4 regions of the Mesorhizobium sp. CA16 genome follow, and region 3 is predicted to be linked to each of the others. Evidence: predicted binding sites of a transcription regulator. Region 3 holds the regulator's gene; each other region holds the start of a gene.
What was found. Region 3 encodes LexA, which represses DNA repair genes until DNA is damaged. Its sites were predicted from a motif close to TGTTCNNNNTGTGTTCNG; they were not measured.
Positions count from the first base shown of each region.

Region 1 (4,215 bases), on a different contig from region 3:
TCCAAGGAATGCGACCTCGCCAGCGAAGGAAGAATCGGTCTTCCATCGTCGGCGTCGAGCGACTACTCGTCGCCTTCGACGACGCGCAGCCTGAGCTGACCCGTCTTGGAGTCTGCTACCCGCGAACCGCCTTCGGCCTTTGGCGCGGCACCTCGCGCGGCCTCGGTCTCGCCTTCCGCGAATTCCAGCGCCTCGATCTTCTGGCCGCGCTTGGTCACCTTCGACGTCGACACCAGGATGTCGTCGATGTCGCGCGCCGCCTGGCCGAAATGTGTCTGCAGCCGACGTACCCGCTCGTCGACCCGCGCCACATCCTCCATCAGGCGGATGACCTCGCCCTGGATCAGATGCGCCTGCTCGCGCATGCGGGCGTCCTTGAGGATCGCCTGGATCACCTGGATCGACAGCATCAGCAGCGAGGGCGAGACGATGACGACGCGGGCGCGATGCGCCTTCTGCACCACCGCCTCGAAATTCTCGTGGATCTCGGCGAACACCGATTCCGACGGCACGAACATGAAGGCGGTGTCCTGTGTCTCGCCCTGGATCAGGTATTTTTCGGCGATATCGCGGATATGCACCTCGATGTCGCGGCGGAAAGCCTGCGCCGCCGCCTTCTGCATGGCCTCGCCCTCGGCGGCGCGGATGGCGTTCCACGCCTCCAGCGGAAACTTGGCGTCGATGGCGAGTGACGGCGCGCCGTTGGGCATCCGCACCAGGCAATCGGGCCGGCTGCCGTTGGAGAGGCTGGCCTGGAACTCGTAGGCGCCGTGCGGCAGGCCGTCGGCGACGATCGCCTCCATCCGCGACTGGCCGAAGGCGCCGCGCGTCTGCTTGTTGGAGAGGATCGCCTGCAGCTGCACGACCTGGCCGGCCAAGGACTGGATGTTGCCTTGCGCGGTGTCGATCACCGCCAGCCGCTCCTGCAGCTTGGCCAGGCTCTCATGCGTCGACTTGGTCTGCTCGGCCATGGTCTGGCCGAGACGCCCGGTCATGGCGTCGAGCCGTTGTCCGAGCGACTGGGTGAGCTCGGCCTGCCGCGCCCCGAACACCTCGGCGATCGCCCCCATGCGCCCCTGCATCTCGGCCTGCGCTTGCATGATGTCGGCCATCCTCGCCTCAGCATCGCGGGCATGGTCGGCGGCTTCGGCGGCCGCCGCCGCGCGTGCCCCGGCCGCGCGCCACAAGGCGACGACGAGCGCCACGGACAGCGCAAGCAGAAGGATCGCGCCGAAAGCCAGCGCCTGGCCAAGCGTCACGGTCGTGGCGCCAAGCCGCGCGATGGGCTCGGAAAGGACGGAGGTCATGTCGTTCATTTGGGCAGCATAACCGATTCGGCCTCCTGGCACAGATCAAAACGTGAACAGGTCGAAGATGCCCCGGTTGACGCTTTTCAAGCGAGGTCTTAGGTGAGACGCCATGTCGATCAAGCCGCTCATCATCCTTCCCGATCCCGTCCTGCGCCAGGTTTCCAAGCCGGTCGAGCGCGTCGATGCCGATTTGCGCAAGCTCGCCGACGACATGCTGGAGACCATGTATGACGCGCCGGGCATCGGCCTCGCGGCGATCCAGGTCGGCGAGCCGCGGCGGCTGCTGGTCATCGACCTTGCCAAGGAAGGCGAGGAGCCTCAGCCGCATGTCTTCATCAATCCGGAAGTGCTGGAAAGTTCCGACCAGCGGTCCGTCTATGAGGAAGGCTGCCTGTCGATCCCCGACTATTACGCCGAGGTCGAGCGCCCGGCTTCGGTGCGGGTGAAGTATCTCGACCGCGACGGCAAGCTGCAGGAGATGCAGGCGGAAGGCCTGATGGCCACCTGCCTGCAGCACGAGATAGACCATCTCAACGGCGTGCTGTTCATCGACCACATCTCGAAGCTCAAGCGCGACATGGTGGTGCGGAAGTTCAAGAAGCTCGCCAAGGACAAGGCGCCGGGCAAGATGGTGGGCTAGGCGACGCCTTTCCGCGCCTGAAAGAACCCTGGATCATGATACCAGCGAAGGTTTCGATGGGCGACACCCCGATCAGCAACATTCCTGAACCTGGCCCAAAGCCACAAGTCTCCACATGGGATGCGATCCGCAGCGCATTCGTGTCTGAAGACGCGATCAGCGACGAATTTGCCGATATGATGAATGAGATCGAGGCTCAGAGGAAGCGCGATTTCGGCCGCGATTTCGACGATTGATCGAGATTCGCGAAAGCAAGCGCCAAAGCGGGCGGTAGGAAGAGGAGCACATCCGTCATGCCGCTTCGCGTCATCTTCATGGGCACGCCGGATTTTTCCGTGCCGACCTTGCGCGCCATCGCCGAGGCCGGCCATGAGATCGCGGCCGTCTACACCCAGCCGCCGCGCGCCGCCGGCCGGCGCGGGCTGGAGCTGACGCCCTCGCCGGTGCAGCGCGAGGCCGAGCGGCTGGCGCTCGACGTTCGGACGCCGGCATCGCTGAAAAGCGAGGCCGAGCAGCAGGCTTTTGCCGGCTTGCAGGCCGATGTCGCGGTGGTCGTCGCCTACGGGCTGCTGCTGCCGAAAGCCGTTCTGGACGCGCCAAGGCTGGGCTGTCTCAACGGCCATGCCTCGCTTTTGCCACGCTGGCGTGGTGCTGCTCCCATCCAGCGCGCCATCATGGCCGGCGATACCGAGACCGGCATGATGGTCATGAAGATGGAAGAGGGTCTGGACACCGGGCCGGTGGCAATGGTTGAAAAAGTCGCCATCGCGCCCGACATGACAGCCGGCGAATTGCATGACCGACTGATGGTTCAAGGCGCCTCGCTGATGGTTGAGGCGCTCGCGCAGTTGGGGATAAATTGTCTGACATTTACCCAACAGGCAACGGTAGGGGTGACCTACGCCCGAAAGATCGATAAATCGGAGACACGCGTAGACTGGACGCGGCCTTCTGGCGAAGTCCACAATCACATTCGCGGCCTCTCGCCCTTTCCGGGCGCGTGGTGCGAGGTCGACATTGGCGGCCGCATGGAGCGGCTGAAACTGCTTCGCTCGACGCTCTCGGATGGCGTCGGCGAGTCGGGAGGAATTCTCGATGACCGGCTGACGGTCGCCTGCGGGACAGGCGCGGTCAGGCTGGTCGAAGTTCAACGGGCGGGCGGAAAGCCTGCCACTGCGCAGGAGTTTTTGCGCGGAGCCAAGATCGAAAAAGGAACGAAACTCACATGAGCATGATGTCGATACGCGCGGCGACGCCGCGGGATCGCGAGGCGATCCGCCTCGTCGAAGAACATGCCTTTGGCCAGCAGGCGGAAGCCGGCCTGGTCGACGCGCTTGTCACCGGCGGCGATGCTGTCGTCGAGCTGGTTGCAGAGGAAGACGGGCAGGTCGTCGGCCATATTCTTTTCTCGCGACTGTTCGTTCAGAACGGCACCAAGCAGTTCGCCGCCGTCGCGCTGGCGCCGCTGGCGGTCGAGCCGTCGTTCCACGGCACCGGCATCGGCGGCGCGCTGATCCGCGAGGCGCATGTCCGCCTCAAGGAAGCCGGCGAGATGCTGGCAGTGGTGCTGGGCGATCCGGTCTATTACGGCCGCTTCGGGTACGCCCATGCGCGCGCCGCGGGATTCGAGAGCGAGTATCAGGGCGAGGCGCTGCAGGCGCTGGCCTGGGGCGACGCGCCCGAGACCGGCAGGCTGGTCTACGCTTCCGCCTTTACCGCTTTAGCCGCCTAGGCGAGCGGCAAGCGCCGCAGCATGCCGCGTTTTCGGCTCGATATCGAATATGACGGCAGCCAATTCGCCGGCTGGCAGCACCAGGCCGACCAGCCCTCGGTGCAGCAGGCGATCGAGAAGGCGATCGAGAAGTTCTGCGGCGAAGAGGTAAGAATACGTGCCGCCGGCCGCACTGATGCCGGCGTGCACGCCACTGCGCAGGTCGCCCATGTCGACCTGGCCAAAGCGTGGTCGGGCGACAAGGTGCGCGACGCCGTCAACGCGCATCTGCATGCGGCCGGCACGCGTGTCGCCATCCTGAAAGCTGCCGTCGTCGCCGACGGTTTCGACGCGCGGTTTTCCGCCACCGGCCGGCATTATCTTTATCGCATCCTCAACCGCCGGGCACCGGCGGCGCTGGAAAAGGGCAAAGTCTGGTGGGTGCCAAAGCGGCTCGACGCCGAGGCCATGCATGAGGCGGCCAAGGTGCTGCTCGGAAAGCATGACTTCACCACCTTCCGCTCAACCCAGTGCCAGGCCGAAAGCCCGGTCCG
Region 1 covers NZ_JAIUHP010000025.1:18,603-22,817, reverse strand. Annotated here, with positions in the region: gene LB525_RS25860 (DNA recombination protein RmuC) at 63-1,316, opposite strand; gene def (peptide deformylase) at 1,420-1,950, shown strand; partial or broken gene LB525_RS25850 (plasmid stabilization protein) at 2,058-2,186, shown strand; gene fmt (methionyl-tRNA formyltransferase) at 2,244-3,179, shown strand; gene LB525_RS25840 (GNAT family N-acetyltransferase) at 3,176-3,682, shown strand; gene truA (tRNA pseudouridine(38-40) synthase TruA) at 3,704-4,215, shown strand, end outside.
Region 1: a site for LexA is predicted at 1,349-1,366, ahead of LB525_RS25860 (DNA recombination protein RmuC). Genes of this name have one in related genera too.

Region 2 (4,215 bases), on a different contig from region 3:
GGCGACACCGTTGACGAACGCGAAACGCGGCCAAAGCACCGCCAGCAGCCCGGCGGCTATCGAGCCGCCCGAGACCGAGCTTACCATGTCGAGTTTCTGGAGCAGCCCGGCCTCGTTGAGGCGGCATAGCGCGCCGGCATGAAACAGCATGGCGCGGTAGCCGCCGCCCGACAGGCAGAGGCCGAGATCATAGCGTTCGGGCGCGCTGCCATCCGCGTCCGGTGGTGATCCAGCCGCAATCGGCTCCATCGCGGCCCCCTTGCCTGTCCGTCCGGCGTCCTTAAGCCTGGCTTTGCGCAATCGAGCCCAGCACCGACATTCTTGCAAGTGGGGGGAACGCGTAACTTCACAGATTGGAAATCGGCCCGCGCCGACGGACGGGGAGATTACCCGAAGCGGTTGGTACGCAGCGCACGGACGGCGCGTAGGCTTTCGTCAATCTCCAATGGCGCCAGAGGAGATGCCTCAGCCACTCACAGCTCCTTTTCGGCCAATTCCCTAAACCCGTCCGGCACTGAGCGCGGACCTTCCAGCGCTACCGTGCCGTAGCCGACCGCCTCCTTGCCGAAGCGCTGGCGGATCTTGTCCACCGCCCGGTCGGCGCCGAAGCGCGCGAGGCCTTTGCGGCTGCCGGGCCTCAGCTTCTCGTCCGCCAGCCCGAGCGGCAGTTCGAGCTGCAGCTCGGCATGCTCCTCCAGATGCGAGACAGAGATGGCGAGCAGCGAGATGTCCCTCTCGCCCGGATGGGCGGCAAGCACGCCGCGCACCAGTTCCTCGGCGATCTCCGCCAGCATCGCGGTCGCCTGGATCGGCTGGTCGAGCGTGATCGAGCGGCTCACAGCGCGCAGATCAGCGAAGCGAACCCGCACCGTCACTGTGCGCCCGGGCCGGTCCTTGGCGCGCAACCGGCTGGCCACGCGGTCGGCCAGATGCAGGAGCGTCGGCACGAAGACGCGCGGCACTGCCGGCTTCCTGCCGAGCGCCGATTGCGCGCCGGCAGAATGCGCGCGGCGGTGTGCCTCGAGTTTTCGCGGGTCGCGGTTCCAGGCGAGCGCGGCAAGCTTCTGGCCGGCGGCATGGCCGATCAGCCGCTCCAGCGCCCCGCTATGGGTGCGCGCCAATTGCCCGATCGTCTCGACACCGATCTCGGCCAGCCTGGCCTTGATCGCCGGGCCGACACCCCACATCAGCGTGACAGGCAGGTCGTGCAGGAAGGCGAGCTCGCTGTCGGGCTCGACCACCACCAGCCCGTCGGGCTTGGCTACCTGCGAGGCGATCTTGGCCAGATGCTTCGTCCGCGCCACGCCGATCGAGATCGGCAGACCGAGCTCGGCCTTCACCCGCTCGCGGATTTTTCGCGCGATCTCTTGCGGCGATCCGAACAGATGCGTGCAGCCGGCGACGTCGGCAAAAGCCTCGTCGATCGAGATGCGCTCGACCGCCGGCGTGAAATCGTCGAGCACCTTGATCGCGGCGTCGCCGAGGCGCTGGTATTCAGAAAAATGACCGCCGACGAAGATGAGCTGAGGGCAGAGCTCGCGCGCTTTGCGGCCCGGCATGCCGCCGCGCACGCCAAAGATTTTCGCCTCATAGGAGGCCGCCAGCACCACGCCTCCGCCGACGGCGATCGGCTTGCCACGCAATGACGGATCTAGCAGTTGCTCGACCGAGGCGTAGAAGGCGTCGAGGTCGGCATGCAGGACGGCGGCCGCGGCGGTGTTCGTGGCAGCCATCGCGCGCTCCCATGGCCATTTGTGTGGCATTGCAGCATTAGCTGCGTCTTTTGTAAGGGGAATTAACGGAACATAAAGAGAACAAAAGAAGCTCTCTGTCAAGCCACCACGCTTGGCCGTGCAGGTTTCCACAACTGGGGGCGCAGCCACAGATAGAACGCCGGTTGTGCGCATGACCTTTGCGCGGGACACGCCGCCGCAGCATGAGGAGGGATCGCCTCGCGAGGCGATCCCTCCTTCGCTTCTGAACGTAAATTGCGACTGTCTGCGCTATGCCGGCTTGGCGTATTCTTCGGCGCTCAGCACCTCGATGCATTGGAACGGCTGGTTGCCTTCCACCCAGGCGTCGTGGCCGGGCGGGATGGTGTAGGAAGTGCCCGCCTCGATGGTCTTTTGCGTGCCGTCGGTCATCCGTACGGTGATCGAGCCGGACACGGCATAGCCGACATGCGAGACCTGGCAGCTGTCGGTCTTGACCACCGGCTTCACACATTCGGACCATTTCCAGCCCGGCTGCATGTTCATTCGCCCGAGCGTATAGCCCGGCAGCCGCACGATCTCGACACGCGTCTTGGCGGGCGCGCGGACCTCGTCGGGATTGTTGTGCGATTTGGATTCGAGTTTCGTCACCTTCATTGCAACTTCGGCCATGGTATCCCTCCCATGTGTGAAGCGGCGCCTGACGTTGCGATCGTCGGCGACCGCGAGTGTATTCATAAGTCTTATTATGAGCGATTGCTAATTAATTGAATTGCTAATTAATTGAGGTGACCGCGAGCTCAGCCGAACGCTTGGCGCATTGTCGTGGAAGGCGGATATTCCAGACCCTCGGGCGACGGTCCCGGGCCATCTTCGGACCGAAGTCCCATCGCACGAACGCAGAGGCCCGACACGCCTATTTTCAGGAAACAACGACGGCACCAAAATCATTGGCTAGCAAGCCGCCGGACAAAGTCCCTTCATCGGCGGTTGACCACGGCGTGCCCTCTATTCCTGCGATATGGTGGGCACGCCTTTCCCTGAAACCGCTCCTGGAGTTGCGGGCCGTGCAACCCGGTAAGATGATCGCCAATCTGTTTGCCGCACTGCTTCTGGCCGGCCTGGTCGGCGGCGTCTTCTTCGTCTTCGGCAGGCCGCTCTGGCCCGAGCGCCAGGCCCATATGGTGATCCTTCTCCCGGTCGATACGATTGCGACTGGATCGCTGCGCCGAGCCTGCCTCGAGCCATGCCTGCCGGCCCGCTTCGATCTCAAGCTCGCGCCCGCCAGGCCGCGCGGATGAAGCCGGGCGCGGGAACCAGTCCGCGCCCCGGGCCGTTGACGGAGCGAAGGGATGGCGCTGGCGGAGGCCGCCATGGACAATTTCGAACTCATCGATCTTCTGTGCGTCATCGACGCCTGCGTGAGCGACCGTTCGGCCGGCCGTATCGTGCCGATGTCGAGGGCCGTCGAGGAGTTGCGCGTCCTGACCGGCGATTTCGTCTCGTCGGATGAGGACGCGGCCAACGCCTTGACGCAGGTCGCGCTCAAGCGCGGCTGCGCCGTGCTCTTCGACGAGCGAGCGGGCGCGGATATTGTCGGCTAGGCGCGATCCTGGCGGAGGAGGTTGGCGCTCATTTCGCCAGGGTGATCATCCGGCCCGCATACGCCGTCCGGCCTCCGAGTTCGGCCGTGCAATCCGATTTCACGGCCGAGTTCCCCGTCATCGAGATGGTATCGCCGACCAGCCGCAGGCAACTGCCCTGGGCGTTCATATCCGAATTTCCGGCATAGGTGATGACGGCGTCCGGGGCGTAGATGAAGCCGCTGACCACGGAGCCCGATCCGCCGTTCAGCGTCAGCGCCTGTGTGTTGCCGTGACCCTGGTAGATGGTGATTCCGGCGTAGGCGCCGCTGGTGGGCGGCGACAGGTTCACCTGCTCGTTGGCGTTGATATAGAGTTGTGAGTTCTCCATCAGGAAGATCGTCACGCCCTGGCCGCTCAGGCTGCCGTTGCCGCCCGGCTTTATGGTGACGTTGCGCATGATGTAGGTGCCGGGATTGAGGGTGATCTTTCCCGACAAGGTCTTGTCGCAATAGGTGCCCGGCGAGAGCGTCACCGTTTTGCCATTGGGCACCGGCAGGCAGAGCGTGTAGGCGGGAGGAACGACGTCGGCCAGCGGATCGAACGAAGCATACTGGTTCTCATGCGGCGCGCCGCAGGAAAGCGTGGCGTTTGGCGGCGTCAGCCCTTGCGTGCCGCCGACCGTCGAGACGCAGCCGGCGCTGACGATCGCCGAGCCGCCGCGATTGACGGCGTCGGGCGCGTCTGAATTGGCCGCGATCACGCAGCCGTTCATCGCCACATTGGTCGAGCCCTGCAGGTTGACCGCGCCGTCGGCGTGCTGATTGAGCGCGAGCACGCAGGCTTGCGCGCCGGGTTTGAGCTTGACCGAGGCGGTGCGCGTCGCCTGCCAGGCCGGCATGCCGGCGACGAAGGCCGGC
Region 2 covers NZ_JAIUHP010000022.1:42,658-46,872, forward strand. Annotated here, with positions in the region: gene LB525_RS25020 (patatin-like phospholipase family protein) at 1-249, opposite strand, end outside; gene dinB (DNA polymerase IV) at 474-1,733, opposite strand; gene LB525_RS25030 (cupin domain-containing protein) at 2,004-2,384, opposite strand; gene LB525_RS25035 (polymerase) at 2,780-3,013, shown strand; gene LB525_RS25040 (hypothetical protein) at 3,086-3,316, shown strand; gene LB525_RS25045 (TadE/TadG family type IV pilus assembly protein) at 3,345-4,215, opposite strand, start outside.
Region 2: a site for LexA is predicted at 1,800-1,817, ahead of dinB (DNA polymerase IV). Genes of this name have one in related genera too.

Region 3 (4,215 bases):
ATGGCGGTTCGCGGCGTAGATGAAGGCTGGCGAGCCCGGCCCGCCATTGAGATACTTGTAGGTGCAGCCGATGGCGAAATCGGCATTCGAGCCGTCGAGATCCACCGGCAGCGCACCCGCCGTGTGGCAGAGGTCCCAGACGATCAGCGCACCGGCTTCATGAGCCTTGCGGGTGAGCGCCGCCATGTCGCGCAGCCGGCCGGATTTGTAGTTGACGTGGTTGACCAGGATGACCGCGACGCGATCGTCAACCAGTTCCTCAATCGTCGGGGCATCTGCGCATTCGAGCCGCAGCACCGTGCCGGACCGCGTCGATGCGACCCCTTCCGCCATGTAGAGGTCGGTCGGAAAGCTGTCGCCCTCGGCAACAATCACCGAACGCTCGGGCCGCATTGCAAGTGCCGCATGCAGGACCTTGTAGATATTGATCGAAGTCGTGTCGCAAACGACCGTCTGGCCGGGTTTCGCGCCGATCAGCCGTCCTAGCTGGTCACCTAGCTCGATGGGCATATCGAACCAGCCGGCGGTGTTCCAGGCGCGGATGAGATCCCGCGCCCATTCCTGCCTCGTGGCAGTCTCGATCTCGCTGAAGGCGTCGATCGAAGCAGCGCCCAGCGAATTGCCGTCGAGATATAGGACGCCTTCCGGCAAGACGAAGCGATCGCGCGTCGCGCGCAGCGGATCCGCGGCATCCATCGCCTCGACTTCGGCGAGATCAGGAATTCCCCTCATTGTGCTGCCGCCTCCATTTCGATCTGGCCAAGGGGGTTGTCTCACCACCCTCGGCGACAGGGCAAGAACCTTTGGTCCTATGTTAGCTGGTCCATAGACGGCGAAGACTGCGGATCGGAACTTCGCCAAGGTTGGCATTTTGGGTTCGTTTCGTTCACGGTGCCACGCGCTTACGGTACGAGCCGACGTGATCCCAACCACGGCTTCGTGATCGTGTCGCGTTGTATTTCAGCTTAAGGGGAACTCCAAAATCGAGCGGAATCAATGCCGCTGCCCCAGGAGGGGCAGCCGGCCGTCACCGGATGCGACATTGTTTCGGCAGCCTTAACAAATTCACTAAACTTTAAACGGTTGCGGAACACAACTGGAACAGATAGTGTTTGTTCTGGGTTTGTTTTTCTGATTCTGGTTTCAGAACCCGTGGGGGCCGCCGATGCTGACGCGCAAACAACATGAACTCCTGATGTTCATCCATGAACGCCTGAAGGAGAGCGGGATTCCTCCATCATTCGATGAGATGAAGGAGGCGCTCGACCTTGCCTCCAAGTCCGGCATCCACCGGCTGATCACGGCGCTGGAAGAACGCGGCTTCATTCGCCGGCTGCCGAATCGGGCGCGCGCGCTGGAAGTGCTGCGCCTGCCCGACTCGATCGCGCCTGGCCTGAATGCCGCGAAGAAGTTTTCGCCGAGCGTCATCCAGGGCGGCCAAGGCAATCTCAGTCGCCAGATCAAGCCGACGACTCCATCACGCACCCCGACGCCAAGCAATGACGACGAGGCCGCGGCGGCCGTATCCATTCCGGTGATGGGCCGCATCGCCGCCGGCGTGCCGATTGACGCCATCCAGCACCAGACGCATTCGATCTCGGTGCCGCCGGACATGATCATGGGCGGCGAGCATTACGCGTTGGAGGTCAAGGGCGACTCGATGATCGAGGCCGGCATCTTCGACGGCGACACCGTCATCATCCGCAATGCGAACACGGCAAGCCCGGGTGAGATCGTGGTGGCGCTGGTCGACGATGAGGAGGCGACGCTTAAGCGTTTCCGCCGCAAGGGTGCCTCGATCGCGCTCGAGGCCGCCAACCCGGCCTATGAGACCCGGATCTTCGGACCGGATCGGGTCAAGGTTCAGGGCAAGCTCGTCGGACTTATCCGCCGCTACTGAGCAGAACTGCCCGGCCTTCTTCGCCCGAACGACAATCTATTGGGCCGGTGCGGCGGCTGGTTTTTCCGGCTGCTTATAGGGCGCCAGTCCCCTCGCCTCGCGCGTGTATTTCCGCTGCTCGTGCCAGGGTCGGTATGGTTCTACGACCGCGTAGCGGACGGTTGGCCGCGCGGTTGCCGATTGCGGATCGAAGAAAACGGCGGCGCTGCCGTCGCGCGCCAGCTGCCGCTTGGTGACGACGAGCACACGCGGATCGCGGCACGGGTTATAGGCCGTGGCGTCGTTGATGACGATGAGGTCGGCGAAGCCGCAGGCCGGCCGGGCGGTGTCGCGGGTCTCGGCGAGCGCGACGATCGCGCCGGAAGGATGCCGACCGATGCAGAGATCGCCGCTGCAATAGAAGGGCGAGCCGGGCGGCAGGTCGGCGGGATCGGCAATGTCCAGCGTATCTTTGGCGAACCTTTCTGGCGGCACGATCTCCTCGGCTTTCAGCGCCCGTTTCCAGTTGTCGGTGGTGAACTCGTTGGAGCGTTCGCGATTGACGGCAAGCTCGCCGCCGCCGATCGGCATCGCCACCAGATGCGCATCCTCCGAGATAAGCACGTCCGGTGTGCGGACGTGCGGAATGGCCAGCAGCGCAGCGAGCGCGAAAGGTACGGCGGCAAGCCTCAGCCAAGTGGTAGCCATGGTCGCGATGACCAGCGCGACCGTCGCCAGCAGCACCGACTGGATCGAGATCAGCCCCACGGCGTCGACCGGTGAGCGCTCGGAAATCCATGCCGAAATGGCGATCATCGCCGTCAGGCCTTTGCCCATGACAAAGAGGAAGGGACCGTCTAAGCCGAAGGGCATGGCCAGCGCGCTCAGCACGGCGAACGGCATGACGACCAATGAGACGATCGGCATGACCGCCAGATTGGCCAGCAGGCTGAGCGGCGACACCCGCTGGAAGTGCCAGATGGCAAACAACAATGTTGCGCTGCCCGCGATGAGCGACGTCACGGCGGCGCCACCCGCTCCAATCGCCAGTTTTCGCGATAAGAACCCGAGAAACGAACGCTTTGCCGGCGGCGCGGTCGTTTTGCCGGCGCGATAGTCGGCAAAGCCGGCATAGGCGCCGACCAGGGCGGCGGTGGCGGCGAAGGACATCTGGAAGCTCGGGCCGACCACTTCATGCGGCGAGACCAGGATGACGGCGATGGCAGAGATCGCCAGGTTGCGCATGGTCAGCGCCGCGCGGTCGAAAAGCACGGCGACCAGCATCACGCCAAGCATGATGAAGCTTCGCTCGGCCGCCACCACGATGCCGGAGATCACGAGATAGGCGGCGATCGACGCCAGCGCGATGCCAGCGGCATATTTCTTCACCGGCCGGCGCGACGAGAAGTCCGGAAACAGCGCGAAGGCGCCGCGCAAAAGCACCATGATCGTGCCGGCGACCAGCGCCATATGCAGGCCGGAGATCGAAATGATGTGGTAGATGCCGGTCCGTCGCATCGACTCGTTGATGGCTTCCGGAATGCCAGCACGAACGCCGACGATCAGCGCCGCCGCGATCTCGCCCTCGGAACCGCCGATGCTGCTCCTGATGTGGTCGGCAATCCCCTCGCGAGCATTTTCTATGGCCGATGCCACGCGCGCGCCAAACGGCACCTCCGTTGGCGCACTCGGGGTCGGCGCGACAAGTTTCGGATAGCCCAGGAAAAAGCCGCTGGCGCCTATGCCGGCAAAATAGCTGTCGAAGGAAAAGTCGTAGCTGTCCGGCCGAACAGGACCTGTCGGCGGCAGCAGCTTGGCATAGCCGGTCAGCATCGACCCGGCCGACATGTCGGACGGGATCCTGCGCGCCGACAGCCTGATGCGGTCCGGCGCGTAGCGCAGCTTCGGACGCTCCGTGGATATCAGATCTATGGTGAGCCGGACACGGCCGTTGGCCATCGCCTCGGCGGTGACGAGGCGGCCCGTCAGCCGTGTCTGGATTTCGGAACCCAGCATCGGGGTCGCCATCCGCCAGGTCTCCACCTTGGCCGCAAGAAAGCCCAAGGCGCAGAAAAACGCCGCCATGAAGACAAGGTGCGTTCTGTGCCGGGAACGCGAGACCGCCGCGCAGACCGCCATCAGGGCGACCGCCGCAAGCGGCCTGTAGAGGTCCGGCTCGGCGCTCAGCGAGAAGTAACAGATCACGCCGGCTGCCAGGAACACCGGCACCAGCAGGAAGCCCACGCCACGGTCAAGCTCGATCTCCATGGCGACGGCGATGCCTCGGCGCAACGCAGGAAGCGAAGCGCGGCCAAGCTGTTTGCGGATTCGGCCTA
Region 3 covers NZ_JAIUHP010000005.1:154,007-158,221, reverse strand. Annotated here, with positions in the region: gene kynU (kynureninase) at 1-732, opposite strand, end outside; gene lexA (transcriptional repressor LexA) at 1,166-1,900, shown strand; gene LB525_RS10025 (ComEC/Rec2 family competence protein) at 1,937-4,215, opposite strand, start outside.

Region 4 (4,215 bases), on a different contig from region 3:
CCCGCCGCCGAAATTGCGCGCGATCATCGACAGATAGCGGCGATCGAGCGCGTCGAGGCCGAGCGCATCGACCTCCAGCCTGGTCAGCGCCTCGTCGGCGATCCTCCTGTCGACATGACCGTCCCCGGCGACTGAAGCAAAATCGCGCACCCGGCGCAGCAGTCTGCCGGCAATGCGCGGCGTGCCGCGCGCGCGGCGCGCGATCTCCACCGCGCCGTCGTCGCCGAGCGGCATCGACAGGATACGGGCGCCGCGGCGCACGATCTGCTCCAGTTCCTCGACCGTGTAGAAATTGAGCCGGACCGGAATGCCGAAACGGTCGCGCAACGGATTGGTCAGCAGGCCGAGCCTCGTCGTTGCCGCGACCAGCGTGAAACGGGCAAGGTCGATCTTGACCGAGCGCGCCGCCGGCCCCTCGCCGATGATGAGATCAAGCTGGAAATCCTCCATTGCCGGATAGAGGATTTCCTCGACTGCCGGATTGAGGCGATGGATCTCGTCGATGAAAAGGACGTCGCGCTCCTCGAGATTGGTGAGCAGCGCGGCGAGATCGCCGGCCTTGGCGATAACCGGACCCGAGGTCGAGCGGAAATTGACTCCAAGCTCGCGCGCCATGATCTGCGCCAGCGTCGTCTTGCCGAGTCCCGGCGGCCCGACGAACAGCACATGGTCGAGCGCCTCGCCACGGCTCTTGGCGGCATCGACGAAGACCTTGAGATTGGCACGCACCGCCGCCTGGCCGACGAATTCGTCGAGCGACTGCGGCCGCAAGGTCTGGTCGGCATCCTCGCCGCGCTTGTCGGGAGCAATGAGGCGGGGCGAAAGGGTCATGCCGCCTTCCTTGCATAGGACCGATGGCGGGACAAGCGTCGCTTCACCGCGCCAGTTCCTTCAGGCCGAAGCGGATGAGCTTGGACGCATCCGCGCCCTCGCCGGCCGATTTCAGCGCAACCGAGACCGCGTTCGCGGCAATGTCGCGCGAATAGCCGAGATTAACGAGCGCCGAGACCGCATCGGTGATCGGTGCGGCCGCGACACCTTCGCCAAGCTCCTGCTTGAGCCCGATCGTACCACTGGCCGCGCCCGCATAGGCTGGCGCTTTAGTGCGCAGTTCGGTGACGATGCGTTCCGCCACCTTCTTGCCGACGCCTGGCGCTCTGGAAACCATGGCAATGTCGCGCAGCGCGATCGCGTTCGCGAGGTCGGCCGGCGCCAGCGTCGATAGGATGGCCAGCGCCACCTTGGCGCCGACGCCCTGCACATTGTTCATCAGAAGGCGGAACCACTCGCGCTCCAGCCCGGTCTGGAAGCCATAGAGCCGGATCATGTCCTCGCGCACATAGGTCTCGATGAACAGCACCACCGCCTCGCCGGGCGAGGGCAGCGCGGCCAGCGTCCGCACCGAGCAATGGACGACGTAGCCGACGCCATGCACGTCGATGACGCAGCTATCTTCGTCGATCTCGTCCAACGTGCCTTTCAGCTTGCCGATCATGATTGTCCCCTCACGCCAGCGCGGCCATGCGGTAGGCTGTGCTCGGGCGGTGATGCGCATGGCAGATGGCGATGGCCAGAGCGTCGGCGGCGTCGTCGGTGTCGAAGACAGCCTTCGGCATCAGCACCTTCACCATCATGTGGATCTGCTTCTTCTCGCCGTGGCCGACGCCAATAACCGCCTTCTTGACCGCATTGGGGGCATATTCGGCCACCACCAGCCCGGCGCGCGCCGGCACCAGCATGGCGATGCCGCGCGCCTGGCCGAGCTTCAGCGTCGCCGTGGCATCCTTGTTGACGAAAGTCTGCTCGACCGCAGCCTCGTGCGGCATGGCCTGGTGCAGCACCTCGGTCAAGCCGTCATGCAGCTGGCAGAGTCTTGTCGCCAGCGACTCCTTCTCGTCGGACCGCACCGTGCCGGATGCGATGAAGCGCAGCGAATTGCCCACGCTGTCGATAATACCCCAACCGGTGCGCCTCAGGCCCGGATCGATGCCGATGATGCGAATCGCTTCCCCCATGCGCCAAGTCTAGCCGTGGCGACAAGCGATGCCAGCAAAATGTGAACAAACCGGAAACAATTGCAATCTCGGCTATGCGCCGTTTCCGTAAAACAGCGAGATGCCTAATTCGTCACGCGGCGGATGGTTTTCGACAGCCGCGTGAGAAATGCCGGCCTGGACGACGCGACCAGCTTCCATGCCAGGACTGCATTGCCCATGCGCCGCGGCAGGATTCCGATGCAAAGGAACCAGGCCGCCAGAGCTGCCCGCCGCCGCCAGGATGCGTTCATTTCCAGGCTGGCGGCGGCGCCCGCTCTTGCCAGTCCCAGCCGGGAGTCGGTGGCGACCGGATGCTGGGGCTCGTCGACGCAGAGCGAAGCCAGCCGTTCTTCCAGATGCACCGGATCGCGAAGGCCGGCATCGGGCGGCACGGTCAAGCCGATCTCGGCCGCCCGGCCGGACAAGGCTTCGAGACGCCGGAAATCATGCTGCACCCGCCAACGCGCCCGCTCGGCAAGCTTTTCGGCAAAGACCGAATGATTGGCACCGTGGATGCGGTAGGCGCCAAGGCAGGTATCGATGGATTTCACCTCTCCGTGCAGCGGCGCCAGCGTCGCGAGATAACCGTCGGCGCCTTGCCGGAAATCGCTTTCAGGCATCGGCATTATCGTTTCCAGCGCCTCGCGGTCGAACGCCAGCCCGCTTGTTACCGTCGTACGGTACCGCCCTTTGCGCAGCAATTCCGGCACGACGTCGCCTGAATCGAACGGCTGTTCCGGCGGTGGAAAGACATCCTTGATATACTGGTCCTCATCAACGAGATGCAATCTGAATTGCGCTTGGGCGACATCCGCATCCCACTCGTCCAGAACCTCGGAGACGGCGTTCGGATAGAGATAGTCGTCGGCGTCGAGGAAAAGGACGATCTCTCCGGTGCTCGCCTCGAACCCGGTATTGAACGCAGCCGCATGTCCGCCATTCCTGCGCCTCAGGCACGGACGGATTTTGTCGCCGTAGGATTCGATTACGGCCACCGATGCATCCGTCGATGCGTCGTCGACGACCACGACCTCGACATTTCGGTGGTCCTGCTCCAACGCGCTGTCGATGGCGCGTCCTAGAAACTGTTCGTAATTGTAGTTGGGGATGATGATCGATACCGGGATGCGGTCCAATGGCGAATGCACGGGATCAAGCCTCGCAATCTGCTTTGGTCACAGTGACGGTGGTTTTCTTGCAGAACCGGCTCGGGTCGACCCGGCTGCGGCGAACGGCTCCAACTAGGGGCCTATCGCTTCAAGGCAAGTGTGATCTTTCCCGCGAAGGCCGGCACAGCCTTCAATACGGCGATGGCTGCCGCAGTTTCGACGAGCGGCCGGAGTCGCAAGCGTTGAACTTGCAGCCAAAGCCACGGCCAAATTACCGCCTGATCAAGGATATGCCGCTACCGCTATCGTTTTTTGCAAACGCGGTTTCAGCCGCGCGCGAACGCGGTATTCAAAAGGCTGATCTGGTCGGACACCGGGTTGGCCCGCCGGCTGGGCGCGTGCGTCTCGCTGATGACGCCGCCATAGATTTCCTCGTCCATGCGCCGCACCAGCGACTGCAGGCGCAGCGAGCGCGTCACGAGGTCCAGAAAATCCTTGGGCAGCTCGTTCCAGCCAAGCGCCTCGTCATGCGCGGACGCGGTGTCGAGACGCACCTTGGATTTCTCCGAAGCCACCTGGTCGCGCGTCATCTCGCCGGAATTCGCTGCCCGCTGCAAAAGCAGCCAGGAGGCGACCTGCATAAGCCTTGTGGTCAGCCGCATCGATTCGGCCGCATAGAGCGTCGCCGCCGTGCGCGACAATTTCTTGGCTTCGAGCCTGCCCTTGCCATCGAGATATTCGGCGGCCTGTTCGACCAGCCCCATGCCTTCCTGGTAAAGCGGCTTGAAGGATTGGGAGAAAACCCGGCGCTCCGCCAATTTGATGGTTTTCGCGCTGCCCTTCGAAGGCTCGTTCATCGATACGCCCCTGCACTGCCGCAAGCCGATTCGGCATCCTTGCCGACGCGGCCCGCACCCTAAATGACTGAGGCTTGAAAATGCGCTTCGATGCCAATGAAGGCAAGCGCATGTTTAACAAACGGTTAACGCCGGGCCGGTTCCGGCCATCCGCAAGCGGATGGCATCAGCCAGCCGGCAGCGGATAAAAAAAGAGCCGCGGATAAGGCGGCT
Region 4 covers NZ_JAIUHP010000029.1:13,589-17,803, reverse strand. Annotated here, with positions in the region: gene ruvB (Holliday junction branch migration DNA helicase RuvB) at 1-831, opposite strand, end outside; gene ruvA (Holliday junction branch migration protein RuvA) at 875-1,495, opposite strand; gene ruvC (crossover junction endodeoxyribonuclease RuvC) at 1,506-2,015, opposite strand; gene LB525_RS26885 (glycosyltransferase family 2 protein) at 2,120-3,184, opposite strand; gene LB525_RS26880 (DUF1465 family protein) at 3,472-4,002, opposite strand.
Region 4: a site for LexA is predicted at 2,057-2,074, ahead of ruvC (crossover junction endodeoxyribonuclease RuvC). Genes of this name have one in related genera too.